2 regions of the Janthinobacterium sp. GW822-FHT07H11 genome follow, and region 2 is predicted to be linked to the other one. Evidence: predicted binding sites of a transcription regulator. Region 2 holds the regulator's gene; the other holds the start of a gene.
What was found. The regulator FliA, encoded in region 2, starts transcription of late flagellar genes. The targets are predictions, from matches to a motif close to CTAAAGTTTNNNNNNNNNNNGCCGNTA.

Region 1: the regulator FliA is predicted to act here: its motif matches at 1,237-1,263, upstream of AC3RCJ_RS07395 (DUF5610 domain-containing protein).

What each region holds. Positions count from the first base shown of each region.
Region 1 covers NZ_CM179507.1:1,660,789-1,676,457, reverse strand. The annotation lists gene AC3RCJ_RS07400 (GGDEF domain-containing protein) at 1-518, shown strand, start outside; gene AC3RCJ_RS07395 (DUF5610 domain-containing protein) at 551-1,165, opposite strand; gene sbcB (exodeoxyribonuclease I) at 1,322-2,764, shown strand; gene pyrF (orotidine-5'-phosphate decarboxylase) at 2,874-3,698, opposite strand; gene AC3RCJ_RS07380 (LemA family protein) at 3,856-4,470, shown strand; gene AC3RCJ_RS07375 (TPM domain-containing protein) at 4,472-5,308, shown strand; gene AC3RCJ_RS07370 (TPM domain-containing protein) at 5,308-5,829, shown strand; gene AC3RCJ_RS07365 (SDR family NAD(P)-dependent oxidoreductase) at 5,900-6,664, shown strand; gene AC3RCJ_RS07360 (VanZ family protein) at 7,225-7,638, shown strand; gene AC3RCJ_RS07355 (hypothetical protein) at 7,665-7,961, opposite strand; gene AC3RCJ_RS07350 (hypothetical protein) at 8,201-8,680, shown strand; gene AC3RCJ_RS07345 (M24 family metallopeptidase) at 9,100-10,215, opposite strand; gene AC3RCJ_RS07340 (dipeptidase) at 10,407-11,918, opposite strand; gene AC3RCJ_RS07335 (LLM class flavin-dependent oxidoreductase) at 12,135-13,133, shown strand; gene AC3RCJ_RS07330 (MFS transporter) at 13,341-14,555, shown strand; gene AC3RCJ_RS07325 (M28 family peptidase) at 14,715-15,669, opposite strand, start outside.
Region 2 covers NZ_CM179507.1:5,344,293-5,359,961, reverse strand. The annotation lists gene AC3RCJ_RS23635 (Rne/Rng family ribonuclease) at 1-77, opposite strand, end outside; gene AC3RCJ_RS23630 (RluA family pseudouridine synthase) at 757-1,752, shown strand; gene AC3RCJ_RS23625 (HAD-IA family hydrolase) at 1,839-2,498, shown strand; gene AC3RCJ_RS23620 (Rieske (2Fe-2S) protein) at 2,495-2,872, shown strand; gene AC3RCJ_RS23615 (S49 family peptidase) at 2,914-3,912, shown strand; gene AC3RCJ_RS23610 (hypothetical protein) at 4,304-4,696, opposite strand; gene AC3RCJ_RS23605 (pseudouridine synthase) at 4,937-5,647, shown strand; gene AC3RCJ_RS23600 (fumarylacetoacetate hydrolase family protein) at 5,733-6,731, shown strand; gene flhB (flagellar biosynthesis protein FlhB) at 6,871-8,064, shown strand; gene flhA (flagellar biosynthesis protein FlhA) at 8,061-10,157, shown strand; gene flhF (flagellar biosynthesis GTPase FlhF) at 10,510-11,823, shown strand; gene AC3RCJ_RS23580 (MinD/ParA family ATP-binding protein) at 11,816-12,679, shown strand; gene AC3RCJ_RS23575 (RNA polymerase sigma factor FliA) at 12,725-13,456, shown strand; gene AC3RCJ_RS23570 (flagellar motor protein) at 13,438-14,184, shown strand; gene motD (flagellar motor protein MotD) at 14,190-14,978, shown strand; gene AC3RCJ_RS23560 (translation initiation factor Sui1) at 15,044-15,406, shown strand; gene AC3RCJ_RS23555 (hypothetical protein) at 15,482-15,669, shown strand, end outside.

The DNA.
Region 1 (15,669 bases), 2.7 Mb from region 2:
AGAAACTGGGCGAATTCTACCGCCAGCTGTCGATGGTCGACAGCCTGACGGGCTTGTACAACCGCGCCTGGCTGACCGATCTGCTGCCGAACATGATCGTCACGGCGCATGGCGGCAGCGCGCCGCTGTCGCTGGTGATGATCGATCTCGACCACTTCAAGCGCTTCAACGATACGCACGGCCACCAGGCCGGCGACCAGGCCTTGCGCGTCGCGGCGCAGGTGCTGGGCGCGGCCCTGCGGCCCACGGACTTTGCGGTGCGCTATGGCGGCGAGGAAATGATGGTGATTTTGCCCGACACGAGCGAAAAAGTGGCCATGCTGGTGGCCGAACGGCTGTGCGAACGCATGCAGCAAGCCGTCATCTTCAACGACATGCGCAGCGCGCTGCCGCACATCACGGGTTCCTTCGGCGTGGCCAGCCTGGCGCCCGGACAGGATGAGCACGGCTTGATCGCCGCCGCCGATGCCGCCCTGTACCGCGCCAAGGCAGCCGGCCGCAACCGGGTCAGTACCTGAGGAATGCCTGACTGCCCTGCCAGGCGCCGGTTTCAGGCCGCCTTGCCATCGGCTGGCGCCTCGGCCGGCTTGCTGCTGTGGGCCGCCACGAAATCGGCATAGCCCTTCTGCACCAGCGCATAGGTCTTGTCGATATTGCCGGCGATATCGCCCTGCAGCACATTCAAGCCTTTCAAGATGTCGCGCGCTTCCGTAAATCCCTTTTCCATGCCGCCACTGATGGTGCTCATGAATTTTTCCAGCGCGGCATCATTGTCCATGCCGGGATTTTGCTGCTTGAAGGCTTCAAAAAACCCCGTCGACAGCGATACAATGCGGCTCGCCGTCGCTTCCGCGCTATTGTCCTGCGCGGCCGCGTTTTGCACGGCATTGTCGCCAAAGTCCGCCTGCAGCGCCTCGTTGATGCCGGTGATGGCCGATTTGTAGACCAGCGCCAGCGGATCGTTCTGTGAACTGAGCGAGACATTCAGCGATGCCTGCAGGATGGCCGCGTTCAGTTGCAGCCGCGATTTGTCGTTGACGCTCATCTGGGCAGCGCCGCCCTGCTGGACCTTGTCGTCCTTGTTGGCAACACTATTGGCGGCGCCGCTACTGACGGAGCTCACGGAAGGGGCGGAATTGCCGCCAGCGGCGATGGGAATTGACACGATAGGCCTCCTTGAACGGGCAATGTATGACACCATGCGAGAATCGCAGCAACGCCGATCCTCCCCTAGAGTATCGGCAGGTATTCTGAAAACTGAAGCGGCGACTTTTTAAGCAGGCCGGACAGCCACTACACGAACATTAAGCACCTATCATCAATGACAACTTTTCTCTGGCACGATTACGAAACCTTTGGCGCCCAGCCGCGCCGCGACCGACCGGCCCAGTTCGCCGCCATCCGCACCGATGCCGAACTCAACGAGATCGGCGAACCCATCATGCTGTATTGCCAGCCTGCCAATGATTTCCTGCCAGACCCGCAATCGTGCCTGATCACGGGCATCACGCCGCAGCAGTGTTTGCAGCTGGGCGTGCCCGAGCACCAGTTCGCCGCCACCATCGAAGCGGCCTTTTCGGAACCGGGCACCATCGGCGTGGGCTACAACACCATCCGTTTCGACGATGAAGTCACGCGTTTCCTGTTCTGGCGCAACCTGATCGATCCGTACGCGCGCGAATGGAAAAACCATTGCGGCCGCTGGGACATCCTCGACGTGGTGCGCATGACGCACGCGCTGCGCCCGGAAGGCATGCAATGGCCGAAGCGCGACGATGGCCAGACCAGCTTTAAACTGGAACACCTGAGCAAGGCCAATGGCCTGGTGCACGAAGCGGCGCACGATGCGCTGTCCGACGTGCGCGCCACCATCGCCCTGGCCCGCCTGATCAAACAGAAACAGCCGAAACTGTTCGAGTTTTGCCTGGCCCTGCACAAGAAGGACAGGGTCGCCAGCGAGATGGGCATGCACCTGGCCGCCAGCGAGCGCCAGCCCTTCCTGCACGTATCGGGCATGTTCCCGGCTGAACGCGGTTGCCTGGGCATCGTCTGGCCGCTGGCCAGCCACCCGAGCAATAAAAATGAAATCCTCGTCTGGGATTGCGCCTACGACCCGCGCGAACTGTTCACCCTGGACGCCGACACCATCCGCACGCGCCTGTTTACGCGCAACGACGCCATGCCTGAAGGCATGACGCGCCTGCCCGTGAAAAGCGTGCATTTGAACAAGTCACCCATGCTGGTGGGCAATTTAAAGACCCTGTCGCCGGCCATGGCAGCGCAGTGGGGCATCGACGTGGAGGCGGCGCGCGCCAACGCGCAGCTGGCGGCCGCGGCGCCGAACATGGACGCCATCTGGGCCGAAGTGTTCCAGCGCCCGGGCGCGAGCACCGCGCTGGACGTGGATGAGGATTTGTACAATGGTTTCGTCAGCAACGACGACCGCCGCCTGCTCGAATCGCTGCGCCGCGACACGCCGGCCAGGCTGGCCACGGCCCGCCCCTCATTTGCCGACGAGCGCCTGCAGGAACTGCTGTTCCGCTACCGCGCCCGCAATTTCCCGCAAACCCTGAGCGAAGCGGAAAGCCTGCGCTGGGAACAGCACCGCGCCGCCCGATTGTTCGACGGCGACGGCGGCGCCCGCACCATCGAAATGCTGTTTACGGAAATCGACGTGCTGTCGGAATCGGTCGATGAGCGGGGGGAAGAGATTCTTGGCGAACTCTACGATTATGCGGAGATGGTGGCGCCCATGCGCGACTGAAGGACCAGGCTGGGTAGGTCGGATTAGCGGGGCAAGGCCCCGCGTAATCCGACAACATTGTTGACGTTACTGGTGTTGTCGGATTACGCGGCGTCGCCGCTAATCCGACCTACGCTGCACGGTGCTGATTGATCGCATCGCGCGTCTCGATGGCCACGCGGCGCGCCGCGTCGGCCCAGTCTTCGCCGTCCTGCGGCGTGGCGTAGATGATGGCGCGCGAGGAGCTGATCATCATGCCCATGCCGTTCGCCGTCTGGCCCGCGCCGACGGTGGCGGCAATATCTCCGCCCTGGGCGCCGATGCCTGGCACCAGCAGCGGCATGTCGCCGACGATGGCGCGCACCTGCGCCAGTTCTTCAGGGAAGGTGGCGCCGACGACGAGCGCGCACTGGCCGTTCTTGTTCCATTTCCCGGCCACCAGGCGCGCCACGCGCTGGTACAGCGGTTCGCCGTCCGTATTCAGGAATTGCAGGTCCGAGCCGCCCGGGTTCGAGGTGCGGCACAGGATGATCACGCCGCGGTCCGCCCACGCCAGGTAGGGGTCGAGCGAATCCTCGCCCATGTACGGATTGACGGTGACGGCGTCGGCGCCGTAGCGCTCGAACGCTTCGCGCGCGTATTGCGTGGCCGTGGCGCCGATGTCGCCCCGCTTCGCGTCGAGGATCAGCGGGATGTGCGGATAGTTTTCGCGCACGTAGCGGCAAATGTCTTCCAGCTGCTGTTCCGCGCCCAGCGCGGCAAAGTAGGCGATCTGCGGCTTGAAGGCGCAGGCCAGGTCGGCCGTGGCGTCGATGATGCGCGTGCAAAAGGTGGTGATTCCATCAGGCAAGTCGCGCAGTTCGGCCGGCAGTTTCGCCAGGTCGGGGTCCAGTCCCACGCACAGCAGGGAATTATTGGCCGTCCATGCGGCGGATAATTTATTGATGAAATTCACGGCACACCTTCTCTATATTCAGTTGCAAACCCCGTATTGTAACGCGGCGCGGGCACGGCAAGGCGGCCACGGATAGCCGCCCGCGCTTATTAAACCGACATGGCGGGCCGTTTCAGGTATATTTGCCTCATCCCTTTTACTCTGCACGGAACCCATCATGCAAATCACCAATCAATTCACCAAATGGCTGCGCCTGGCCCTGAGCGTCACCGTCCTGGCCGGCATCCTGACGGGCTGCGGCTACAACGATTTCCAGAGCAAGGACGAAGCCACCAAGGCCGCCTGGGGCGAAGTGGTCAACCAGTACCAGCGCCGCGCCGACCTGATCCCCAACCTGGTGAACACCGTCAAGGGCTATGCGACGCATGAAAAGGAAACGCTGGAAGCGGTAACCAAGGCGCGCGCCGCCGCCACCAGTTTCCAGATCACGCCCGAGGTGCTGAACGACCCGGCCGCGTTTGAAAAGTTCCAGCAAGTGCAGGGGCAGCTGTCGTCGGCCCTGTCGCGCCTGATGGTGGTGTCCGAGAAATATCCTGACCTGAAGGCCGACACCAGCTTCCGCGACCTGCAGTCGCAGCTCGAAGGCACGGAAAACCGCATCACCGTGGCGCGCCAGCGCTACATTGCCGCCGTGCAGGATTACAACGTGCATGCGCGCAGCTTCCCGAACAACCTGACGGCCATGGTCTTCGGCTACAAGGTCAAGCCCTCGTTCACGGTGGAAAACGAAAAAGCCATCTCGACCGCGCCGACCGTCAACTTCGGCAAATAAGATGAAAGCCTGGTCCTACCTCGCGGCGCTGGCGACGGCCCTGCTGCTGTGGACGATGCCGCCGGCCGGCGCGCAGGGCTTGCAGCCCGTGCCGCCGCTGGCCGCGCGCGTGACGGACAACGCCGCCATGCTCGATGCCAAGCAGAAAGCGTCGCTGGAAGCCGTGCTGGCCGACTATGAAGCCAGGACGGGCAGCCAGATCGCCGTGCTGCTGGTCAAGAGCACGGAACCGGAAGCCATCGAGCAATACAGCATCCGCGTGACGGATGCCTGGAAGCTGGGCCGCAAGGGCGTCGACGACGGCGTGCTGCTGATGGTGGCGAAGGACAATCCCTCGGCGTTGCGCCGCCTGCGCATCGAGGCGGGCCGCGGCGTGCAGGGCGTGCTGACGGATGCGCAGTCGAAACGCATCCTGCAGGACGTGATCGCCCCGCATTTCAAGCAAAACGACTATTACGGCGGCCTGGTGGCTGGCGTGGGGGCGATTGCCACCTTGCTGAACCAGGAGCAGTTCCCCGCTCCCGCACAGCAGAAAGCGCCGGCCACCGTGGAAGCGGGCGGCCTGAGCTTCTGGCTGCCGCTGCTGTTCTTCGGCTTTCTCGTCGTGCTGACCCTGTTCCGCTCGCGCGGCGGCCCCACGCGCCTGCAGCGCGGCAGCAACTGGTCCAGCGGCGCCACGGGCGTCGTGCTGGGCAGCATCCTCAGCCAGGCACTCAACAACCGCGGTGGCGGAGGAGGCTTCGGCGGCGGCGGCGGATTTGGCGGTGGCGGTGGCGGCGGTGGTTTCGGTGGCGGCGGCGGCGGTTTTGACGGCGGCGGCGCCTCGGGAGATTGGTAATGACGAAACAACTGACATTCGGACAACGCTGCGGACGCGCCCTGAAACATTTGCGGGGCACGCCGGCGACGGCGCGCCAGGCGTTTCCGGAACGCACACTGAAAGCCATCGAAACGGCGATTGCCGACGGCGAAAAGAAACACCAGGCGGAAGTGCGCCTGATCGTCGAGGCGGCCCTGACGCCGGGCATGGCCTATCAAGGCGTGAGCAACCGCGAGCGGGCGCGCGAACTGTTCGCCCAGTATGGCGTATGGGATACGGAAGACAACGTGGGCGTGCTGATCTATATCAATCTGGCCGAGCACCAGGTCGATATCGTGGCCGACCGCAATGCGGGGCGGCGCGTCACGCCGGCGCAATGGCAAGCCGTGTGCCGCACCATGACGGCGGGTTTTGCCGACGGCAATTTCCATGACAGCACCTTGCAGGCCCTGGCGCAACTGAACGATTTGCTGCAAAGCCACTTCCCGGCCGATGGCACGCGCGGCAACCAGTTGCCAAACGAACCGATCCTCCTCTGATGGCGTTCAGGGATTAAAATCCGCCATGGCCCCGCAGCATGGCGGCGCCCCCACCCGCCGAGGAGAAAACATGAGACTGACCGATAAAACCGCCATCGTCACGGGCGCCACGCAAGGCATCGGCCTGGCCTGCGCCAGCCGCCTGATCGCCGAGGGCGCGCAAGTGATGCTGGTCGACATCAAGGAAGAAGGCGCGCAGGCGGCCGCCGCCCTCGGCCCGCAGGCGCACTTCTTTTGCGCCGACGTCAGCCAGAAGGCGGACGTCGACGCCATGCTGAAGGAAACCCTGGCCCGCTTCGGCCATATCGATATCCTCGTCAACAATGCGGGCGTGACGCACGCGGCCGATTTCCTCGACGTGTGCGAAGACGATTTCGACCGCGTCATGCGCATCAACCTGAAATCGATGTTCCTGTGCGGCCAGGCCGTGGCGCGCGAGATGGTCAAGCGCGGCAGCGGCTGCATCATCAATATGTCCAGCGTGAATGCGGAGCTGGCCATTCCGAACCAGGTGCCCTACGTGGTATCGAAAGGCGCCATCAACCAGCTGACCAAGGTCATGGCCCTGAACCTGGCGCCACACGGCGTGCGCGTCAACGGCATCGGCCCTGGCACCATCCTGACGGAACTGGCCAGGCAGGCGGTGTTGTCGAGCCCGCAGGCGCGCCACACGATTTTGTCGCGCACGCCGCTGGGCCGCTGCGGCGAACCGGAAGAAGTGGCCGGCATCGCCGCCTTCCTGGCCAGCGACGACGCCAGCTACATGACGGGCCAGACCATCTATGTCGATGGCGGGCGCATGGCGCTCAACTACACGGTGCCCGTGAAAGAATAGCCGGCCGCATTCGAGTTATATCAAAAATCAATAATAGATATCTGAAAATACCATTAGACACATATCGTGCGACGCAGCATAATGCACCTGTCTCCACTATTCTCCTCCAAGAAAATAGTTTTAAGCCCGCTTTCACCAGCGGGCTTTTTTTTATCCTGCGCCTGGGCGCGCCTCCTGTTCCGGCCATGCCCGCCGTGATTGCACCGGTTTTTCACGCTGCGCCCAAATATGTTGCGCCGTGTCATAGGCCGGTCATGTTCGCCCCCTATACTTGCTTCATCTGCAGTACACGCAACCGATATGCGTGACTACAGACCGGTGTGCCGCATCCGGCGCACCACTCCGTTTCAGCACTGTGGCGTGGCCCGCTGCGCGGCGAAGGCCCGGCGTGGCCACGACACAGGCAGATTGCATCACTCTTGAACCCTTTTGGGTTTTTGGCCCGCTCTCCAGCGGGCCTTTTTTTGTCCCGGCCATCCGTATTGCGCAGTAACATGTGCGCCCGGTGCGCAACATGTTATGGTTGCCTCTTTGCCTACTTTGATACGATCTTGCCGACCATGCCCGCCGCCCTGCTCCAACTGTGCTTCTCCGAACGATACGAACGCCTGCGCTACCGCACGGCACTGCTGCTGTACCTGCTGGTGATATTGATCGGCGACATACCCGGCGTGCGCGCCGATGTCGGCCAGTATGCATCGGGAGGGGTGCTGCACTCGTTTGGCTACGGCGTGCTGACCTTGATCCTGTTCAGCGGCACACGCGGCGGCATGGCCCGCCGCGCACTGCTGTCGCTGCTGATGGTGGCGGCGATGGGCGCGCTCGATGAAGGCATCCAGAGTTTCCTGCCCTACCGCCATGGCGCCGTGAGCGACTGGCTGGTCGACATCACGGCCGCCGTGGCGGTGGTGCTGCCCTTGTATTTCCTCTGGCCCAGGATGACCGCCGCCGCCCTGGGCAGAACGGCGCAATAGACGCGCAGCCGGCGGCGCAACGGCGGTCAAGCCCGGTCGTTTTCGCTGCCAAGCAACTCCAGCGGCAACTGGCCCTGTCCCGGCGCCTCGCGGCCGCCGCGCATGCCCATGCGCCGCAACAGCGCGCGCATCTCGCGCCGGCTGCCGGCCCCCATGGCGCGCGCCGCATCGCGCTGCATCTCCAGCAACTGCTCCGATCGTGCCAGCCGCACCAGGCCATGCAAGGCCTGGCCCAGCACATGGCGCGCGCGCGCATCGTGCGTACTGCCAAAGACGGCGCACACCAATTCGTCGATCACTTTTTCGGTAGGGCCTGATGACATTTTTTCTCCTGTTTAACAGTGAGGAAACGTGCGAGCGCACGGAATGTTTTCTGCAAGCATCTACTTATACCAAGCACAAGAATTGAGCTGCTTGATATAGCTCAATGGGCCATGACAGGCGGCGAACATCCTCTGCCCGCCGTGCTCTTACATGCAGTAGTTGCCGCATGCCGGTGCGCAGTCCCCCCCGCGCTTGCCCCTATCGTTTGCCCCTAGTGTTCGACCATGAGGAGACCAAGATGAACTCAAAAAAAACCCTGCTGTTGGCGGGCCTGATGTGTGCATTGCTCGCCGCCTGCCACTCCACGGACAGCAACAGCCTGGCCCGCAGCAGTAGCGGTGAAAACTATGCCGCGCCTGCGGGCACCACGCCGCAAAGCGCCATGCCGGCCAGTACCGCGGCCAGCAGCGAGACGAATGCCAACATGAGTAGCAACATGAGCAGCACCATGAGCAGCGACACAGGCCAGGCCAGCCTGAACATCAGCTCGGCCACCGTGCAATCGATAGAGGCCGTACCGCGCAGCATGGATCAAGGCACGGGCGACATGCAGGCGGGCACCTCGGGCACGGCGGGCAGCACTTCGGCGAATGTCATCTACCGCGTGACCTTGCGCCTGGATGATGGCACGACGCGCACCTTCGTCCAGAACAGCCAGCCCGCGTTCCAGATCGGCGACCGGGTCAGCGTGCAGAAAGGCGTGATGCAGAAGTATTGATGGCAACTACTGGCGTCGGCCGGCGGCAGTGACGGCGGGCGCCGGTCCGAGACTCTCCGGACCGCGTGCCAGGCGGTCGTGCTGCGCACCATGCCGCCATGCCCGGTGCGGCGGGCCAGCCTGGTCCACCCGGCCTGGTTCGCGGCGTACCGCAGTGACGCAGTGACGCAGTGACGGCCGCACGCCAAGGGCCATGGCAACGCCCGCGTCATGCTGGCCGGGCCGGCCTGCGGACATGGCACGGAGCTCCCCACGGAGGTAGCGAGCGCAGTGTCCGCAGTGGCTGGAGGCAGTGGTCCGGAGCCGCCGCTGGCGCGTCGCATGCCGTGCCTGGCCTTTGGGGCCTCGCCAGAGGGGCGGATGGGATGGCTACTGCGCTCAGATGGGATGGCTACTGTGCTAATCCACGCTAATCCACGCTAATCCAGTGCCAGGGTCAGCGGGCGCCTGCGCCCCTGCACCACGGCCGAGGGCCAGGCCGGGTCATGGGTCAGATTGTGCAATTGATTGCCGTCCAGCAGGAAAGTGTCTTCCACCATGCTGCCGGGCAAGCTGGGGTGGAATGCCAGCGCCATGCCCCGCCTGAGGATGATTTCCGTGTGCGCGCCGGCCGTCACTTCGGGCGCCAGGTAGCCATGGATGCCACCTTGCCGGCACGTGCGCACGGTATCGGGCTGGCCCGCATAGGCATAAGCACTGTCGAGCGCGTGATACACCATGCTCAGCGCATGGCCTGCCTCGCACACATCGAGCGCCACCGCTTCCAGCGCCAGCATGGCGGCATCGGCTTCCCCCATCCTGTTGCCCACGCGTGGCGCGGGGCTGAAGCAGCGTTGACGGCTCAAGCTGGCGCACAGCCCGAAGCGCCGCGCGCACAGCGCCAGCACGACCTGGCCTCCCAGAACCGCCTGGGCTGGCGGCGCCCGGCGATACCGCAGCTGGCGATCGAGGCCGGCCACCAGCACGTGCACGGGCTGCAAGCCGCGCAGCCACAGTGCGCGCACGCAGGCAGCGGCCAGCTCCAGTTCGCTCCAGTCCGGCCGGGCAAGGCGCATGGCGTCGGCGGCAGCGCTGGCCGCCAGCTGCCCCACCTGGCGATAGCGCTGCTGTTCCGACTCCAGCAAGACCAGCCGCTCTTCGCGCAAGGCGACGGGCAGGCTGCGCTCGAGCAAGCCAGGCCGGTCGGACAGGATGGGCGCGCCACCGGCCGCGTGCTGCACGAAATGCTCGCGCAATTCATACTGCTGCGGCTGCATCCATGGCGTCACCTGCCACGTCCACGGCCCGCGCACTTCCTCTTCACGCAGGCGGAGCGCCTCGGCCTCATCGGTCAATACATACGCCGCATCGCGCGTGACCAGTACCTCCGCACATCCGCTCTCGGCCGCATGGCAATGGCTGTTCGACGCCCCTGCCGTGGCCCAGGCAAACCAGTCCACGCCGCGCAGGCGCACGGCGCCCGCATGCTGGTCTTCCAGCCAGCCACGCATTTGCGCCAGCTTGTGCGCAACTTCCAATTCCAGCGGCCAGTTCATGGCCACTCCCCGCCATGAAGCAGGCTCGACCACAGTCCCGCCTTGCCTGCCGCCCGCCAGGCTCCTTGCTTGCTATGCATAACTGCCCCCTCCCATACATGGAGACATAAGACTCGTGCGCGCAAGAAAAGTTCGGCGCCCGGCGCTGTCCCAGGGTTGCAGTCTATGACTTCCGTTTACTTTTTCAAGCCTTATTGCGCCAGTTCGATCAGCACGGCCGTGTACATCTGCAAGTTCAGCAGCAGCTGTTTTTCCGTGATGAACTCATGCTCGGAATGCCCCGTGTACACCGTGTGCGGCATGGCCGGGCCGAAGCTGACGGCGTTCGGGAACAGGCGCGAATTGGTGCCGCCGCCGATGGCGACCGGTTGCGGCTGCGCCATGCCCGTGTAGTGCTCGAAAACGGATAACAAAGTGGGAATCTGCGGCGCGTCCGTCTGCAGCCACGGCTCGCCGATCTGCACCTGCAGCGCGGCCGGCACCTGGCGCCGCGCCTTCCAGCCATCGAAGGCGGCCGTCACCTGCTGGCGCAGCACGGCCGCCGTCTTGCCTTGCGGACGGCGCACATTGATATTGAGTTCCAGTTCGCCGCGTTGCTGCTTGAGCACGGTTAGCGCCACCGTCATCGGCCCCATGAAACCGTCGCGGTAGGCGATCTGGCCGAAGCGCTCGCCGTAAATGCCGGTACCCACCAGTTCATTCAGGAATGACAACATGTCTGCCGCTTGCGTGCCCCGCCACGGCTGCACGGCCAGGGCGTCGGCCAGCATGCCGATGGCGTTGACGCCGTCTTCCGGCTTCGACGAGTGGGCCGACACGCCCAGCGCCGACACCGTCAAGGTACCGCCATCGCGCGCGTAGCTGTAGCGCATGCCCTGTTGCCGCTGCGCGCGGGTGCGGATGGCCGCTTCCAGCGCGGCCGGCGCATGCTCAATGACGGCCGTGGCGTCTTCCGGGATCTGGCTGGCGAAAAAGCCGCCCTTCAGGCTCTTGAGCACGGGGCCGCCGCTGGCCGGCAAGGCCGTGCGCGGCGGCAAGGTCAGCTTGATGGAACCATAGCCCTTCTCGGCCGTCACCACCGGGTATTCCGCATCGAGGGTGATGTTCACCTGCGGCGGCGTGTGCGTCTTGAGGAACTGCTTCAACGGTTCCCAGTCCGATTCCTCGGCCATGTAGACATAGAGCTCGATGCGCTTGCTCAACGGCAACTGCTGGTCCTGGATGGCTTTCATCGCATACAGGGCCGTGGCGATCGGGCCCTTGTCGTCTTCCGTGCCCCGCCCCAGCAGTTTTCCCGGTTCGCTGCTGCGGTCCAGCTCGAACGGCGAGCGGGCCCACTTGGCGGGATTGACGGGCTGCACGTCGCCGTGCGTGATCACGCCCACGCGCTCGCTGCCCTTGCCCATGCCGATGATCACCACGTGGCCGTGATCGTGGAAATCGAAACCGAGGCGCTGCGCCTCGGCCGCCAGGTAGCGTTTAAAACCCGTGTGCTGGGGATTGTCGGCAAACGGCACGGCCGGGTCGGCCACCGTGTTGAAACTGACCATCTGCGCCAGGCTGGCGATCAGCGCTTCGGGATAGGTGGCCAGCGCGTAGCGGGCCGTGTCCTGCGCCTGCGGGCTGACGGACGCGGCGTGAACGGAGAAAGCGGCGGGGATCAATAAGCTGAGCAGGGACAGGCGGGCAAGTTTCTTGAACATGGGGCGGCACATGAAATAGGGAAGTCCACTCTAGCATTGCCCTGCCCGCTTTCCAATCAACATGAGTTTTTTACCGATCAGTACGCAAATTCCCGATTCGCATTATCATGTGTCCAGCCTGTCTTCCCCGCCACGCCGTCATGGGTGACCCTGCCAGCGTCAGGGGATAGACAAATCGTCCATTGTGATTTTCCACCACGTCCCGATATCGCTACCATGATTCCATTTTCCATACTCGACCTGGCGCCCATCGCCGAAGGCAGCAACGCCAGCCAGTCGTTCAAGAACACGCTGGACCTGGCGCAGCACGGCGAACGCTGGGGCTATAACCGCTACTGGCTGGCCGAACACCACGGCATGCCCGGCATCGCCAGCGCCGCCACGGCCGTCGTGATCGCCCATGTGGCGGCCGGCACCAAGACCATCCGCGTGGGCGCGGGCGGCGTCATGCTGCCGAACCACTCGCCGCTCGTCATCGCGGAGCAGTTCGGTACGCTGGAAGCGCTGCACCCGGGCCGCATCGACCTGGGCCTGGGCCGCGCGCCAGGCTCCGACCAAACGACGGCGCGCGCGCTGCGCCGCGAGCTGCAGTCCGACGCCGAGCAGTTTCCGCAGGACGTACTGGAATTGATCGACTACATGTCCGACGAGCCGCGCCAGCGCGTGCTGGCCGTGCCCGGCAAGGGCGCGAAGGTGCCCGTGTGGATACTCGGCTCGAGCCTGTTCGGCGCCCAGCTGGCCGCCCACCTGGGCTTGCCGTATGCGTTTGCCTCGCACTTCGCGCCGCAGATGATGCTGCAAGCCGTGGCGTATTACCGCGAACACTTCAAGCCGTCGAAACAATTGGCAAAACCGTACGTGATGCTGGGTTTTAATGTGTTCGCCGCCGATACGGATGCCGAGGCGCACCTGCGCGCCACGTCGATGCAGCAAGCGTTCGTCAACCTGCGCACGGGCCGCCCGTCGCGTCTGCAGCCGCCCGTGCCCGGCTATCTGGAGCAACTGGGTCCGCAAGAGCGCGCCATGCTCGACTCCGTGCTGTCGTGCACGGCCATCGGCGCGCCGGACACGGTGAAGGCGAAGATGGCTGCCTTCATCGCCGAGACGGGCGCCGACGAACTGATGATCACCTCGCAGATCTTCGAGCACCAGCACCGGCTGCGCTCGTATGAAATCACGGCGCAGGTGCATGCGGAACTGGCGCGCGCGCAGTAACTTCACTGTCTTCCTCGGTATTTCCCCAAATACCCTTTTCCCGGCCGTCGGCAACGATCGCCGGGATTTTTTTGCCTGCCGTTTTGCCGGCTCTGCTGCCTGCTGTGTTGCCCTCGCCACGCCGCAAAATCGGCCGCGCCCGGCAAGAACGACGCAGCCCCGCTATCATGCTGATCCAAAAGCATCATTCCAAGAAAGTTGTATCGCATGAAATCCGCCCCTTCTTCCATCGACGCCAGCGCCCTGCTCAGTTCCACCCGCATCCTGCTGTTCGCCCTGTCCGCCGGCGTGCTCGTCGCCAGCCTGTACTACGTGCAGCCGCTCACGTCCATGCTGGCCGCCTCGTTTGGCGTCAGCGTGCCGCAGGCGGGCTACCTGGTGACGGCCACGCAGATCGGCTATGTGCTGGGCATCGTGTTCCTGGTGCCCCTCAGCGACGTGCTGAACCGCCGCCAGTTGCTGACGTGGATGCTGGTCGCCAAGATCGGCGCCCTGCTGCTGGCCGCCACCAGCCAGAATATTATCGTCTTTGCCATCGCCAGCGTCTTGATGGGGATCACGGCCAGCGCCTTGATGGTCGTCACGGCCATGGTGGCCTCGTATGCGCCCGACCACAGCCGGGGCCGCATGGTGGGCACCGTCATGACGGGTTTATTATTGGGCATCTTGCTGGCGCGTACCGTCTCCGGCACCGTGTCGCAGATCAGCGGCGGCTGGCGCAGCGTCTACGTGCTGGCCGCCATCGTCGTGGCCGCCCTGCTCGTCATGCTGCGCCGCATCCTGCCGAACGAGGCGCCGCGTGGCAAGCTGCAATACGGCAAGCTGATGGCCTCCTTGGCCGAGATCATCCGCCAGGAACCCTTGCTGCGCCAGCGCGCCCTGTTCTCGGGCCTGGGCCTGGGTACCTTCAGCGTGTTCTGGACGGGCCTGACCTTCTTGCTCAGCGGCGCGCCGTACCACTATTCGGAAATGCAGATCGGCCTGTTCGGCCTGGCGGGCGCCACGGGCGCCTTGGCCGCCAACACGGCAGGCCGCATGGCCGACCGCGGCTATGCGCGCCAGGCCACGTGGCTGCTGGCCGTCGCCTCGATCGCGGGCTGGGCCCTGATCGGCTTTGGCGCCCATTCGCTCGTGCTATTGTTGATCGGTATCGTCCTGCTGGACATGGGCGTGATGGGCTTGCAGGTGACGCACCAGTCCATCATCTATAAGCTGGCGCCGCATGCGCGCGCGCGCGTGACCACCGTCTTCATCGCGGGCGGCTTCATCGGCGCCTCGGCTGGCTCGGCCCTGGCCAGCGCCAGCTTTGCCGCCGGCGGCTGGCCCGCCCTGTGCATGGTCGGCGGCGCCATGCCGCTGCTGCTGTTGCTGGTGTGGAGCAAGTACCGCCACGCGCAGCGCAAGCTGGAACGGTCGGCTTGATCCGGCGCTGCGGCGCCAACCGTGTTGTCGGATTACGCGCGGCCTCGCCGCGCCTCGGCGGCCCCGCTAATCCGACCTACGCCTGTTCGCTTGGAGCAAGTGCGTAGGTCGGGTTAGCGCGCCAGCGCGTAACCCGACAAAACATGCACGGACCACGTCTTATTTCGCGGCTTGCTCACGCGCCTTGCCGAACGCATCGCCCGCCTTCCAGGCCGGCATTTTCGCGGCGTTGGCCACGGCCTGCCCCAGGTTCAGGGTGAATTGCGCCTGCTGCGTCATGCCCGACAAATCCCAGCTGGCGTCGTACTCGTCGGTCACCTGATGGTAGCGTGGGCCGTAGGCGGCCGCCTTGGCTTTCGATGCGGCCACGTCCTTGATGTACTCGCGTCCGCCATTGATGGAAAACGCGGGCACGCCCGCCTTGGCAAAGCTGAAATGGTCGCTGCGGAAATAACCGCCGGCCAGGTCGGGACGCGCGGCAGCAATGTGCATGCCCATGGCTTGGGCCGTTGCCGCCGCCATGCCCCCCAGCTCCGTGCGCTCGCTGCCCTGCGCGCCGATGTCGTGCGTGGCGCCCACGAAATTGAGGCTGTCGAGGTTCAGCGCGGCGGCTGTCTTGTTCAAGGGCCACAGCGGGTCGGCCGCGTAGGCGGCGCTGCCCAATAGCCCCTGCTCTTCGGCCGCCACCCACAGGAAGATCTGCGTGCGCTTCGCCGGCTTTTTCACGGCTTCCTGCGCCATGGCCAGCAAGCCGGCCGTGCCCGAGGCGTTGTCGACGGCGCCGTTGTAGATGGTGTCGCCCGAATTACCCTGCTTGCCCAGGTGGTCCCAGTGGCCGCTGTAGATGACGGCTTCATCTTTCAATGTCGGGTCGGTGCCCGGCACCATGCCGGCGATATTGAATTGCTCCACCTTGCGCACGATGGACTTCATCTCGCCCGACAGCTTGGCGTTCAGGGCGACGGCCTGGAAATCCTTGCTTTCCGCCTTGGCGCGCAAGGCATCCAGGTCTTGCCCGCCGGCAGCAAACAGGCGGCGCGCCGCGTCTTCCGCGATCCAGCCCTGCAGCGGCGTGCCGGCCGTGCGGTCGGCCAATTGAAAACGTTCGCTGCCG
Region 2 (15,669 bases):
TCGATCAGTTTTTGTCCGTCGACAATCGCTACGCGCAGTTCTTCTTGCTGCGTGGCATTAAACAACATGCGTTTCATTTTTATAACTCCGCGACCCGTAGGCCATCTCAAAGCCGCTTCCGGGGAAGCGGCGAAGTACAGGGATATATGCGAGAACGGGAGTGCTGGCGGGGGAAATGCCCAGGCGTGCGGAGCAACAACGCGTACGAGGTATACGTTACGGCCGCAACAGGCGCGGTGAGGTCGATCGTCATGCCGAGTGCACGGGACACTTGCAACTCATCTGAAACAGCCCGGATGCCGGGGGCAGAGAATGCAAGTGGTCAGCAAATTCAGAGCCAAATCGTAAGCAGGCTCATTACAGGGATCGCGATGGCGAGGCTTGGCCTCAGCCTATTCATCGACAACCTCAGGTGGCCGCATACGGGGTTTGGCGAAAACGGCAAGCGTTATCAACTTCATCAACCCGCGAGCCCGACTCGATAAGTCGCGCTAACGGGTACTTATCCTTATAATCCCACACTCACTTCAGCATCTCCACGCCTTATCCGATTACAACTACGGTGCAACCTTGATTCGCGCGGGGATGGTGCATATACATTTTTTTCCACCGAATTTGCAATTTGGCGAGGCCGGTGGAGACGCCCCTGTGTAAAATGTGCTTTTATTCTTACACTCGCAGCAGCCAGGGCCGCAGCAAAAACAATTATATATTCAAAATGAAGGACTTAGAGAGATTTCTGGGAAGACATAGTAAATGAAGAGTCAAAATGATGTTGTTCCCCCTTCAACACCCCCGGTTCAGCCGCAAGCCCAATTCGTCACGATCGCTGAAGAAGAAGCAGGCCAGCGTATTGACAACTACTTATTAAGAGTGTGCAAGGGAGTGCCTAAAAGCCACATCTACCGGATCTTGCGATCGGGAGAAGTACGGGTGAATAAAGGCCGTATCGATCAGCTGTACCGTCTTGCCGCCGGCGACGTGGTGCGCATTCCACCGGTGCGCGTGGCGGAAAAGGCGCCCACGGGCGCGCCGGCCGCCGAATTTGCCATCATCTTCGAAGATGCGCAGCTGCTCGTCATCGACAAGCCGGCCGGCGTGGCCGTGCACGGCGGCTCGGGCGTGTCGTTCGGCGTGATCGAGCAATTGCGCGCCTCGCGCCCCGACGCCAAGTTTTTGGAACTGGTGCACCGCCTCGACCGCGACACGTCCGGCTTGCTGTTGCTGGCAAAGAAACGTTCGGCCTTGACGAACTTGCACGAGCAGATGCGCGACGGCGTCACGGACAAGCGCTACCTGGTGCTGGTGGCGGGCGACTGGAAGAATGCGCGCCAGCATATCAAGCTGCCGCTGCATAAATATACGACGGCCGAGGGCGAACGCCGGGTGGCCGTGCAGGCCGATGGACTGGCATCGCACACGGTGTTTTCGCTGTTGCATAAATATCACAATTTCGCCCTGCTGGAAGCGGAATTGAAGACGGGCCGCACGCACCAGATCCGCGTGCACCTGTCCTCGTCCGGCTTCCCCATCGCCGGCGACGATAAATATGGCGACTTCGCCCTCAACCGTGCGCTGTTGAAGGCCGACAGCACGCGCGGCGCCCTCAAGCGCATGTTCCTGCACGCGCACCAGATCACGTTTACGCATCCGGAAACGGGCAAGACGATGACCCTGAACGCGCCGCTGGCTGCCGAATGCCAGCGTTTCTTGGTAAGCTTGGGCAAACCATTGGCTGTTGCCGCACGATAAATCCATCGCGTGCGCGACGCTACTCACAAGGTAGTCAGTCGCCATCATTCATTTTCAAGGAGCCGGCGACTATGTCGTCGGGAAACATGGCAAGAAAGCAATTTGATCTGATCGTCTTCGATTGGGACGGTACCTTGATGGACAGTACCTCGACCATCGTCAAGTGTCTCCAGGCATCGGCCAAAGACCTGGGCTTGCCTGTTCCCACCGACCTGCTCGCCTCGCACGTGATCGGCCTGGGCCTGCAGGAAGCGATGCAGCTGGTGATGCCCGACGTGGAGCCGAAATACCATGCGCGCATGGTGGAGCGCTACCGTTATCACTATCTGTCGCGCGACCATGAGCTGATCCTGTTTCCCGGCGTGCAGGAGATGCTGCAGGACTTGTCGCAGCACGCGTATTTCCTCGCCGTCGCCACGGGCAAGAGCCGGGTTGGCCTGAACCGCTCGCTGAATGCCGTCAAGCTGCTGTCCCTGTTCGACGCCACGCGTTGCGCTGACGAAACTTTTTCCAAGCCCCATCCGGCCATGTTGCAGGAAATCACGCGCGAATTGGGACAGGATATCCGCCGTACCGTGATGATCGGCGATACCAGCCATGATTTATTGATGGCAAGCAATGCCGGTGCGGCCGGTATTGCCGTAGAGTATGGTGCGCATCCGGTGGAACAGTTGCAGGCTTGCAAGCCACTGTACTCGGCCGCCACGGTGGCCGATTTGCATCAATGGCTGAGCGAGAACGCATGATGAGCGATGTCGTGGAAATATTGATCTGTCCCGCCGAGGCGGTGGCCGAGGGCGGCAAGGGCGTGCGCTTTCCCGTGCTGGCCGGCGGCGAAGCGACCACCGGCTTTGTCGTGCGCTATGACGGCACGGTTTACGGTTACCTGAACCGCTGTGCCCACGTGCCGATCGAGCTGGACTGGGCCGAAGGCGAGTTTTTTGAATCGAGCGGCCTGTACCTGATGTGCTCGACGCATGGCGCCATCTATGTGCCCGATAGCGGTTTTTGCGCGGGCGGCCCCTGCAAGGGCGGCCGCTTGCGTCCGATTCCCGTCGCCGAGCGCGACGGCCAGTTGTACTGGCAGGCGGACGACTATGTCAGGCCCGTGCCGGCGTGATGCCAGGCGCTGGCTTTTTTGCAATTTAAGCAAAGTGAACTATGAGCGATAACACGAATGACAAGCTGGACACTGGTGCGGCAGCCGGCAACGGCGCCCCCGCCGGCCATTGGGAGCGCGAGGTGCTGGAAAAGCTGGTGTTTGCCACCTTGCAGGAGCAGCGCGCGCATCGCCGCTGGAGCGTCTTCTTCAAGGTGTTCAGCCTGTTGATCGTGTTGTTCGCCCTGTGGGTGTTCTATGACTACAACAGCACCGACGACGGCGAGACCCTGGGCCGCCATACGGCCCTGATCGACATCAGCGGCGCCATCGAGTCCGAAGGCAGCGGTTCGGCCGGCGTGGTCATCCCCGCGCTGGACAAGGCGTTTTCCGACAGCGGCTCCGTGGCCGTGGTGTTGCATATTAATAGCCCGGGCGGCAGCCCCGTGCAGGCGGGCATGATCGTCGATGAAATCGTGCGCCTGCGCAAGGGCTATCCGGACAAGCCTTTATATGTGGTGGTCGACGAAATGTGCGCCTCGGGCGGCTATTACATCGCGGCCGCCGCCGACCGCATCTACGTCAACAAGGCCAGCGTGGTCGGCTCCATCGGCGTGCTGATGGACGGCTTCGGCTTTACGGGCGTGATGGACAAGGTGGGCGTCGAGCGCCGGCTGCTGACGGCCGGCGAGAACAAGGGTTTCATGGACCCGTTCAGCCCCCTGACGGAAAAACACAAGGCCCACGCGCAGGGCATGCTCAATGACATCCACCAGCAATTCATCGAGGTGGTGCGCGCCGGCCGTGGCAAGCGCCTGAAGGAAACCCCGGATACCTTCTCCGGCCTGTACTGGACGGGGGCCAAGGCCGTCGAGATGGGCCTGGCCGACGATTTCGGCACGGTCGACAGCGTGGCGCGCGATGTCGTCAAGGCGGAAGACATCGTCGACTACACGCAGCATGAAGGCTTGCCCGAGCGGGTGCTGAAGAAATTCGGCGCGGCCATGGGCGCGGGGGCCATGAAGGCGGCCGTGCAGCAGGCACAGCCGGCATTGCGTTGAAGATATCTCTCGTAATAACTTGGCAAGCCAATCGAGAATGATTTTCAATAAGATGGTGATTTGCCTTGAAAATCGACCCGCTTGGGCTATAGTGGAAGGGTAGTTCTTTTCAAGGAGGGGCGATATATCTACTATGTTGTCAGTACTAACTTGATGGGCAGGTCCTGGAACTACTCGCCGTATCGCAGATGCGGTTTTGAGTGAATTTACATTCCTCACTAAAGTCCCGATGGGGCTTGGGAACGGCGGCGCAATGCCGCCGTTCCCTTTTGGCGCATCGTGTGCGTCGATGTCCTGCCGCCGCCACGCGGCCGCCCGGCATGACGCGACGCGAGGGAAGAAGTGCCAGGCATGCGGGAACCAGGCATGTCTGGCGCGGTTCAGCCTTCATTCAGGCGGGGCAGTCGTTGCAATGCGCAGGCAAGATCGGGGTGGCGGATGGCTTCGCCTGCGCTGTCGTCTCCTTTGGCATGGCTTGCGCCGCGACCGTTTGCTGCGCAAGCGCAGGCAGGCCCGGCATTTCCACGTCCTCGTCTTCACGGGCAAAGCCGCCATCCGCCAGCCAGCACATGAAATGGCATTGCGCCTCGGCATGCCAGCGGACCTGGCTGGCGGCGCAGGCCGGCGCTTGCGTGGCCGGCGCGTCCGCACCAAGCGCCGGCAAGTCGCCGCGCCAGCGGGCCACGCCCAGTTTGACTTTATGCATCGCGCTCTGTTCGATGGCGATACGGGTGCGCATCTCGTCGATGCTGCCTTGTAAGGCAATGGTGTCGATGTGCTGCATACGATGTCCTTGTGAGGTCGTGGGTGGTTACTGCCATTATTCCTAAAGTACGTTAGGCGGATTCCTAACGAAGTTTCAGTCTAACAATGCAATATTCCGAGCGCTTGACATATCTCAAAGGAACCAACCGTTCGTGCTGAAAACAGGCATTGTATTTTGTCGCGCATCTGCATCGGGCGCCGCGCCGGCGCCGCATGCGGCGTCTTCACCTGGCTAGCCGCATCTGTTAAAGTCACGCCCATGAGTAAATTATCCCTAGACCGCATCCTGCAATCGCAGGGCTTTGGCACCCGCAAATATTGCCGTTCCCTCATCGACGATGGCGACGTCGTCATCGATGGCGTGACCCAGACCAATTACCGCACTACCGTCGAGACCGAAGGCCTGGTATTGCACGTCTTCGAAGAAGAGTGGGCCTACCGCGAGCGCCTGTACCTGGCCCTGCACAAGCCCGCCAACTTCGAATGTTCGCGCAAACCGAGCCACCACCCCGGCGTGCTGACCCTGCTGCCGGAACAGTTCAGCTGGCGCGAAGTGCAACCCGTCGGCCGGCTCGACCACGACACGACCGGCATGTTGCTGATGTCCGACGATGGTGCATTTATCCACGCACAATCGTCGCCGAAGCGGCACGTTCCGAAGATTTACCAGGCCACCACGCAAGAGCCGGTGACCGATGAACTGGTGGCGCTGCTGCTGGCCGGCGTGCAATTGCATGACGAGCCCGCACCGCTGGCGGCCCTCGTTTGCGTCAAGCGCGGGGAATTCCAGCTGGAAATCGTGCTCGAGCAAGGTAAATACCATCAGGTCAAGCGCATGCTGGCCGCCGCCGGCAACCATTGCAGCGGGCTGCACCGTTCCGCCATCGGCAGCCTGACCCTGGAGTCGCTGGGCATCGCCGAAGGCGAGTGGTGCTACCTGACCCCGGAGCAGATCGCCCTCCTGGCATAACTCCTCCTGAGCGCCGAAGCCGGGTTTTCCCGGCTTTTTTGCGTATTTGGCCTCCACTGCCTGCATTTGACGAAGTTTTCCGTACATGAAATTAGCTACACTGAAGGACGGCACGCGCGACGGCCAGCTGGCCGTTGTCTCGCGCGACCTGAAAACGGCCCACCTGGCCGACGGCATCGCCCCCACCCTGCAAAAGGCGCTCGACGACTGGAGTTTCATTTCCCCGCAGCTGGACTTGCTGTACCAGACCATCAACAGCGGCCGTGGCCATCGCGCCTTTGACTTCGACCCCGCGCACTGCATGGCGCCCTTGCCACGCAGCAGCCTGCGCGTGGCCGGCGCAGCCTACCTGCAGCAGATCGAGCGCGCCTGCAAGGCCGCCGGCCTGGAGGCGCCCGCCAAGCTGCGCGAGGCGCCGCTGATGTACCAGGGCGCCAGCGACGACTTCCTGGGCGCCCACGACGACATCAGCCTGGCGCACGAGCAGTGGGGCATCGACTACGAGGCCGGCATCGCCGCCATCACGGACGACGTGGCCATGGGCGCCACGCCGGACCAGGCGCACCTGAACATCAAGCTGTTGATGCTGGTCAATGACGTCACCCTGCGCAGGCTGGCGCCCGACGAGCAGGCCGGCGGCTACGGTTTTTTGCAGGCGAAACCGGCCATGGCCTGCTCCCCTGTCGCCATCACGCCCGACGAACTGGGCGACGCCTGGCGCGGCGGCAAGGTGCATTACGCCGTGCGTTGCAGCCTGAACGGCAAGTTGACGGGCCAGCCCCACGCCGGCGCCGACATGGCCTTCAATTATCCGCAGTTGCTGGCCCACCTGTGCCGCACGCGCCAGGCCCGCGCCGGCAGCGTGGTGAGTGCGGGCGGTATCGCCAACAAGGAAGTCAAGAAGGGATTTTCCAGCATCGTTGAGCGACGTAACCAGGAGATGATCGCCGATGGCGTCGCCAGCACGCCGTATTTGCTGTTTGGTGATGTTGTTCGTTTGGAAATGCTGGGCGATGACGGCAAGTCGCTGTTTGGCGCGATAGAACAGACTGTGAAACAGGCCGAGGCGCGCAAGTCCCGCTAAGGTTACTGGAGAGTAAAGGAAATACAGGGGATTTGCCCCCCTGTTCCGCCGATGGCGCGCGCCCGCTTGAACCGATAATGCGTCATGCCCAGTCCGTATTGCGCCTAGCCAGGCCGCGGGACTTCACCGGAGTTGATTGATGTCGGAAGACAGCGACGCAGAAAAGACCGAAGCCGCGTCACCGAAGCGCCTCGAGCAGGCGCGTGAGGAAGGCGACGTTCCGCGATCGCGCGAAGTGGCGACGTTCACGGTGCTGATGGCGTCCGGCTGCTGCCTGTGGTTTGCCGGCGACGCCATCGTGCGCCGGCTGACGGCCGTCATGGTGTCCGGGCTGTCGCTGGACCGGGAACAGATACTCAATCCCGATGCGATGATGCTGCGCATCGGCTACGACGTGGGCTCGGTCTTGCTGACCTGCCTGCCGTATGCGGTGGCCATCATGGTCGTCGCGCTGGCGTCGCCGCTGCTGGTGGGCGGCTGGCTGTTCAGCTCCAAGGCATTTACCCCCAATTTTGGCAAGCTCAACCCGATTCGCGGCCTGGGCAATATGGTGTCGAAGAATGCGCTGGTGGAATTGCTCAAGGCCATCGCCAAGACCATCGTCGTCGGCATCGTCGCCTGGATGGTCATGCAGCATCACAAGGACGCGGTGCTGGGCCTGTCCGTGGAATCGCTGCGCGCCGGCTCGGCTCACCTGATCAGCCTGCTGATCAGCGCCTTCTTGATCATCGTCGGCGCGCTGGGCCTGATCGCCGCCATCGATGGTCCGTACCAGATGTGGCACTACGCCAACAAGATGAAAATGACCCTGCAGGAAGTCAAGCAGGAAGCCAAGGAATCGGACGGCAATCCGCAGATCAAGCAAAAGATCCGCCAGATGCAGCACGAGATGTCGCGCCGCCGCATGATGGCCGACGTGCCGACCGCCGACGTGGTGGTGACGAATCCGACGCACTACGCGGTGGCGCTCAAGTATGGCGAGAATTCGCGCGGCGCGCCGCAGGTGGTGGCCAAGGGCATCGACGAGGTGGCGGCGAAGATCCGCGAACTGGCCGGCGAACACAAGGTCGCCATCCTGGAAGCGCCGGCGCTGGCGCGCGCGCTGTACCAGCACACGGACATCGGCGATGAAATTCCCGAGGCGCTGTACGGCGCCGTGGCCGAAGTGCTGGCCTATGTGTTCCAGCTGCGCAGCTACGGCAGCGGCCATGGCCAGCGCCCGGACAAGCCGAAGAAACTCGACGTGCCGCCCGAGCTCGACCCGCTCGACCCCGCATCGCAGACCAAAGCCGCGGCGGACGCGGCAAACAAGAATAAAGGAAGCACACCATGAACGGCCTGACCATGCCAGCCTGGCTCAGCGGATTGAAAGGCAACGCCAGCAAGGGCATCGCCGCGCCGGTCATCATCATCATGCTGCTGGCGATGATGGTGCTGCCGCTGCCGGCCTTCATCCTCGACATTTTCTTCAGCTTTAATATTGCGCTGTCCATCATCGTGCTGCTGACGGCGCTGTACACGGTCAAGCCGCTCGACTTCATGGCCTTTCCGACCATCCTGCTGGTGTCGACCATGCTGCGCCTGTCGCTGAACGTGGCCTCCACGCGCGTGGTGCTGACGGAAGGCCATACGGGCGCCGACGCGGCCGGCAAGGTGATCGAAGCCTTCGGTCACTTCTTGATTGGCGGCAATTACACGGTCGGTATCGTGGTGTTCATCATCTTGACCATCATCAACTTTACCGTCGTCACCAAGGGTGCGGGCCGTATCGCCGAGGTGGGCGCCCGCTTCGCGCTGGACGCCATGCCGGGCAAGCAGATGGCCATCGATGCCGACCTGAACGCGGGCCTGGTCGGCGAGGACGAAGCGCGCCGCCGCCGCACGGAAGTGGCGCAGGAAGCGGAATTCTACGGCGCCATGGACGGTGCCAGCAAATACGTGCGCGGCGATGCCATCGCCGGCATCATGGTCACCGTGATTAACATCGTGGGCGGCTTGCTGGTGGGCCTGATCCAGCACGACATGGGCTTTGCCGATGCCTTGAAGAACTACACGCTGCTGGCCATCGGTGACGGCCTGGTGGCGCAGATTCCTTCGCTGATCATTTCCACGGCGGCCGGTATCGTCGTCTCGCGCGTGGCCAGCGAACAGGACATCGGCACCCAGCTGGTGGGGCAATTGTTTGCGAAACCGCAAGTACTGTATATTACTGCCGGCATCATCGGCGGCATGGGCCTGATTCCCGGCATGCCGAACATGGTCTTCATCCTGCTGGCGTCGCTGCTGGCCGGCTGCGCCTACCTGATCAGCAAGAAGCGCGCACAAGCGAAGGAGGCGGCCGAGAAGCCGGCCGAGGTGCCGCAAGCCACCATGGCGCCTGAGCAGGAAGAAGCCAGCTGGCAAGACATCATGCCTGTCGACACCCTGGGCCTGGAAGTGGGCTACCGTCTGATTCCCCTGGTCGACAAGAGCCAGGGCGGTGAATTGCTCAAGCGTATCAAAGGCATCCGCAAGAAATTCGCGCAGGAAGTGGGCTTCCTGGCGCCGCCCGTGCATATCCGCGACAACCTGGAATTGAAGCCGTCGGCCTACCGCATCACGCTCAAGGGCGTGGAAGTGGGCACGGGCGAGGCGTTCAATGGCCAGTTCCTGGCGATTAATCCCGGCATGGCCAGCGGCAGCCTGCCTGGCGTGGCCACCAGCGACCCCGCGTTCGGCCTGCCGGCCACCTGGATCGAGGCCAGCCTGCGCGACCAGGCGCAATCGATGGGCTACACGGTGGTCGATGCGGGCACGGTGGTCGCCACGCACCTGAATCACCTGATCACGTCGCATGCGTCGGAGCTGCTGGGCCGGGCCGAGGTGCAATCCCTGCTCGACCACCTGGGCAAGGATGCGCCGCGCCTGGTGGAAGACCTGGTGCCGAAGATGCTGTCGCTGTCGACCTTGCAGAAAGTGCTGCAGAACCTGCTCATGGAAGGCGTGCACATCCGCGACATGCGCACCATCATCGAAACCCTGGCCGAACATACCGTGCATACGCAGGATGCCAACGACCTGACGGCGCTGGTGCGCGTGGCCCTGGGCCGCGCCATCGTGCAGCAACTGTTCCCCGGCGCGGCCGAGCTGTCCGTGATGACCCTGGACAACCGCCTGGAACGCCTGCTGATGCAGGCGCTGGGCGCCGGCGGCGACGGCGCGGGCATCGAGCCTGGCCTGGCCGACACCATCGCCCAGCAGGCTGGCCTGGCCGCGCAGCAGCAGGAAGCGCTGGGCCTGACGCCGGTGCTGCTGGTGCCGGCCCCGCTGCGCGCCCTGCTGTCGCGTTTCCTGCGCCGCGCCTTGCCGCAGCTCAAAGTGCTGTCGCATGCGGAAGTGCCGGAAACCAAGACGATCCGCGTCACGGCGCTGGTGGGCGCGCAGTAGTGGACATAGTTAATGCCGGGGTCAGACCCTCCACACCGCCAACATGAAGGTCATCGCCAAGGTGCGAGGGGGACTCGGCGTCCCCGTCTGACCCCAGATGTCGTTAGCGTTAGTGGGGGACTGACCCCAGCCCTTGCTTTTGGTCAAATAAACATCAATTTCCTGCCGGCAAACTGAATAACGGGGACTTTCCCGTCCTGTTCCTTCGATCATTTCCAGCAAGCATCGCTAATAATGGAAACTGTCCGAGTGATCTGTGTTCCATGTGGAAGACAGCGCTCACGCAACAGGAGTCGATGATGGTCACACAATTCAGCCAATATTGCGCCACCCCCGCCTTGGGAGGCCGGTCATGAATGTGAAGAAATTTACCGGCGCGTCGTCGCGCGATGCGCTGCGCAAGGTGCGCGAGGCGCTCGGTCCCGATGCCGTGATCCTGTCGAACCGCCAGGCCGATGGCGTGGTGGAGATCCTCGCGCTGGCCAATGACGATGCCGCCTCGCTGGCATCGCCGCCGGCCGCCTCCGAAATGGCCCAGCCGCGCCCGCAGTTGCAGACGCAATTCGCCGTGCCGCAGCGTCCTGCCGCGCCGGCCCAGCGCCCCGCCGCGCCGCGCCACGCAGCGTCCGAGCCAGTGGACATGGCCCGCATGCAGCAGATGATGGCCAGCGCCCTGGCGCACGTCAAAGAGAATGCCGCCGCCGAGATGAGCGGCATGATGAATGAAATCCGCGCCATGCGCGGCATGATGGAAACCCAGTTGGCGGAAATCTCGTGGGGCTCGACGCAGCAGCGCGAGCCGCAGAAGGCCGTCGTGCTGCGCGAAATGCTGGCAGCCGGTTTCTCGGCCAGCCTGGCGCGCTACCTGATCGACAAGCTGCCCGCCGGCCTGGACGGCGCGCAAAGCATGCGCTGGATCAAGACTGTCCTCAGCCGTAACCTGAACACGGTGGCCAATGAAGACGCCATGCTGGAGCAGGGCGGCGTGTTCGCCCTGGTCGGCCCGACCGGCGTCGGCAAGACCACCAGCACGGCCAAGCTGGCGGCGCGCTGCGTGATGCGCCACGGCCCGGAAAAGCTGGCCCTGATCACCACCGACGCCTACCGTATCGGCGCGCACGAACAGCTGCGCATCTATGGCAAGATCCTCGGCGTGATGGTGCATTCGGTGAAGGACGAGGCGGACTTGCGCATCGCCCTGAAGGAATTGAAAAACAAGCACACGGTGCTGATCGATACGGTGGGCGTGAGCCAGCGCGACCAGATGGTGACGGAGCAGGTGGCCATGCTGTCGGGCGCCGGCGCCGACGTCAAGCGCCTGCTGTGCCTCAATTCCACGGCGACGCAGGAAACCCTGAACGAAGTGGTGCGCGCCTACCAGGGCAGCGGCCTGGCCGGCTGCATCATGACCAAGCTCGATGAAGCGGCGTCGATCGGCAATGTGCTCGACGTGGTGATCCGCCAGAAGCTCAACCTGTTCTATGTGTCGAACGGCCAGCGCGTGCCGGAAGACCTGCACCTGGCCGACCGCGCCTACCTGATCGACCGCGCCTTCAAGCTCAAGCGCGATACGGCGGCGACCCAGTTTTCCGACGCCGAACTGCCGCTGCTGATGGCGCAGGCGGCCGCCCGCAACAACGAAGCGCGCGGGGTGCATCTTGGCTAATTTCGATTTCGACCAGGCCGAGGGCCTGCGCCGCATGCTGGCCGGGCCGCAGCCGCGCGTGATGACTTTTTTGTCGGCCACGCCGCAGGATGACAAGGGCGCCATGCTGGTCAACCTGGGCGCGTCGCTCGCGCATGCGGGCAATGAAGTGCTGCTGGTGGACGCCAGCGGCGGCAGCGAGGGCGTCGCCGCGCGCCTGGGCCTGGCGCACGGCGCCAGCCTGCTCGACGTGGCGCGCCAGCAGTGCGGCCTGAACCAGGTGATCCACCAGGTGCCGCAGGGCTTCGGCGTGACCCACCTGGGCGCGCGCAACTATCTGATGGATAGCGTCGATTACGCGGGCGAGGATGAATCGCGGCGCCTGGCCAAGACCTTCGAGGTCATGGCGCGCCAGAGCGGCATCGTGCTGGTCGACGGCGTCGTGGCCGAGCAGGGCGCCTGCTTTCCCGTGCCGCTGATGGCCTCGGCCGACATCGTGGTGCAGGTGTCCAATAGCGCCACCTCGATCAAGGCGGCGTATTGCCTGATCAAGCGCCTGAACCAGGAACTGGGACGGCGCCCGTTTGGAATTCTTGTTACCGGCGCTTCCGAATCCGAGGCAAAAGTGGTATACGATAATATGGCACAGGCGGCAAGCCGCTACCTGGCCGTGAAACTGACCTCGATGGGGTCCGTGCCGGCCGACGAGTACCTGCACCGCGCGGCGCGGCTGGGGCGCAGCGTGGTCGATGCCTTCCCGCTGGCGGGCGCATCGGTGGCGTTTCGCGGACTGGCCGAGCGGCTGGTGCGTTCGGCGGCGCCCGTGCTGGGCAGCACCTTGTATCAGACGGGGAGTGCACACCATTTCAGCGCCTGAATTCATCATCAGCACACGATAAGCAGATAAGATAACAAGCAGCCTATGTACACGGTCAAAGGGAAATCGAACAAGGACTATTTGCTGACGGAGCACATTCCGCTGGTGAAGCGTCTGGCGCACCATATGAAGGCGAAATTGCCGCCTTCGGTCGAGGTCGATGACCTGATCCAGGCCGGCATGATCGGCCTGCTCGATGCCATCACGCGCTACGAAGAAACGCATGGCGCGCAGTTCGAGACCTATGCCGTGCTGCGCATCCGCGGCGCCATGCTCGACGAACTGCGCACCAGCGACTGGCTGCCGCGCAGCATGCGCCAGAACATGCGCAAGATCGAAGAGGCGATGAGCACCCTGCAGCAGCGCCTGGGCCACCCGCCGACGGAGTCGGAAGTGGCCAAGCTGCTCAAGATGTCGCTGTCCGATTACCAGGAAATGCTGGGCGAGGGCGGCGGCCACCAGCTGGTGTACTACGAAGATTTTCATGACCCGGACGGCAATGACAGCTTCCTCGACCGCCATTGCGTGGATGAAGACAGCGACCCCTTGCGTTCCCTGCTCGATACCGATTTCCGGCAGTCCGTGATCGATGCCATCGATGCGCTGCCGCCACGCGAGAAAATACTCATGGGCCTGTACTACGAAGAAGAGCTGAACCTGAAGGAGATCGGCGCGGTGATGGGCGTTTCCGAATCGCGCGTCTCGCAGCTGCATACCCAGGCCGTCGCGCGCCTGCGCGCAACCTTGAGGGAGCAGGCGTGGACTGGTCCAGCGTAATCGGGCTGGCGCTGGCGCTGGCGGGCCTCCTGGTCGGCCAGGCACTCGAGGGCGGCAAGATGGCCTCCCTGCTGCAGCCGGCCGCCTTCGCCATCGTCATCGTCGGCACCTTCGGCGCCGTGCTGCTGCAGACGCGGCTGCGTACTTTTGTCCGCGGCCTGGAAATGCTGCGCTGGGTCTTCCTGCCGCCGCCCGACACGCGCGCCGCGCTGGCGCGCGACATCGGCGCCTGGAGCCTGACGGCGCGCCGCGACGGCCCGCTGGCGCTCGAGCGCCTGATGGAAAACACGGCCGACCGCTTCAGCGCGAAGGGACTGAGAATGATTGTCGACGGCATCGCGCCCGACAAGCTGCGCCAGCTGCTCGACGTGGAAATCTCCGCCTACGAGATGGCCGAGCGCCAGGCCGTCAAGGTGTGGGAGTCGGCGGCCGGCTATTCGCCCACCATCGGCATCCTGGGCGCCGTGCTGGGCTTGATACACGTCATGGAAAACCTCACCGACCCCAGTAAACTGGGCGGCGGCATCGCCGTGGCCTTCGTTTCGACGATCTATGGCGTGGGCCTGGCCAACCTGCTGTTCCTGCCGGTGGCCAATAAACTCAAGGCCATCGTCTCGCGCCGCGTGGTGCAGTATGAAATCACGGCCGCGGTCCTGTACGACATCGCCACCGGCGACCATACGCGCATCATCGAAGAGCGCGTATCGAGCCTGCTGCACGAGCACTGAGCATGATGCGGCGCGCGCGCAGGAAGTATGACGAAGACCCGGACAACCAGGACCGCTGGCTGATCTCGTACGCCGACTTCATCACCCTGCTGTTCGCGTTTTTCGTCGTCATGTATGCGATTTCGCAAGTCAACGAGGGCAAGTACCGCGTCTTCCAGAGCGCCATCGGCCAGGCATTCAGCCTGGAAAAGGGCGCGCCGCCCATCATCATGGAAGCGCCGCAAGCCATTGCCTTGCCGAACCCCGCCCTGAAGCGCCGCACGGAAGCCATCCGCCGCGAGCGCGAGCACATGACGCGCCTGGCGCAGGACCTCACATCCACCCTGGCGCCGCTGGTCAAGGAGGGCAAGGTGCGCGTGACGCAGACGAGCCGCGGCGTGAGCGTCGAAATCAACGCCAGCGTGCTGTTCGATCCGGGCGCGGCCGGCCTGACGATGGAGTCGGACCAGGCCCTGCGCGCCGTGGCCGTGCTGCTCAAGGACGACACGCACGACGTGCAGGTGGAAGGGCATACGGACGTCCAGCCGATCAGCAATTCGAACTTCGCCTCGAACTGGGAGCTGTCTGCCGCGCGCGCCAGCGCCGTGGTGCGCCTGTTCATCGCCAGCGGCGTGCAGGCGTCGCGCCTGACGGCCGTCGGCCACGCCGACAATATCCCCGTCGCGCCCAACGCCACGCCGGAGGGGCGCGCGCGCAACCGCCGCGTCGCCGTGACGATCCTGTCGGGCATTCCGGAAACGGTGACGGAAGTGCCGACGCCGCCGCCCGCCGCGCCGCCCGCGCCGGCAAACTGACTGGCGGGGTCTGGCCCCGGCATTGCTTGGTACAATCGCGGCCTTTCCCTTTTTATCTCTCCATCATGAAAAGCAGTTCCCAGGGCGGCCTTGTGTATTCCACCGAAACGGGCCGCATGTGCCCCGCGTGCCGCCAGCCGCTGGCGCAATGCGCGTGCAAGGCGCAAGCGAAAGCGGCGCCCGCCGGCGACGGCGCGGTGCGCGTGTCGCGCCAGACCAAGGGCCGCGGCGGCAAGAGCGTCACCGTGGTCAAGGGCTTGCCGCTGGACGCCATCGCGCTGGCCCTGCTGGGCAAGCAGCTGCGCACGCAATGCGGTTCCGGCGGCACCGTCAAGGATGGCGTGATCGAAGTGCAGGGCGACCATGTCGATGCCATCCTGGCCGCGCTGCTCAAGCTGGGCCACCAGCCGAAAAAGGCCGGCGGCTGATTTTTTCCGCGCGTGCGGCACAGCGGCAGGCGCGTGTGGTAACGTGCGGTTCCAGCCCCATCTCGCCACGCCATCATGGATGTCAAACTCACCGGTATTGCCATTGCGGCCGTCGCTGCGGCGCTGGCGCTGGCGTACTGGCCCGCCTCCGGCGACGGCACCGCCGCGCCGCCGCCCGTCGGGGCGCCTGCCGCCGCGCAAGGGCGCAGCCTGGCGGCGTATTTCAATATCGATGCCGCCCCCGTGCCGGCCGCCGCCGCCCC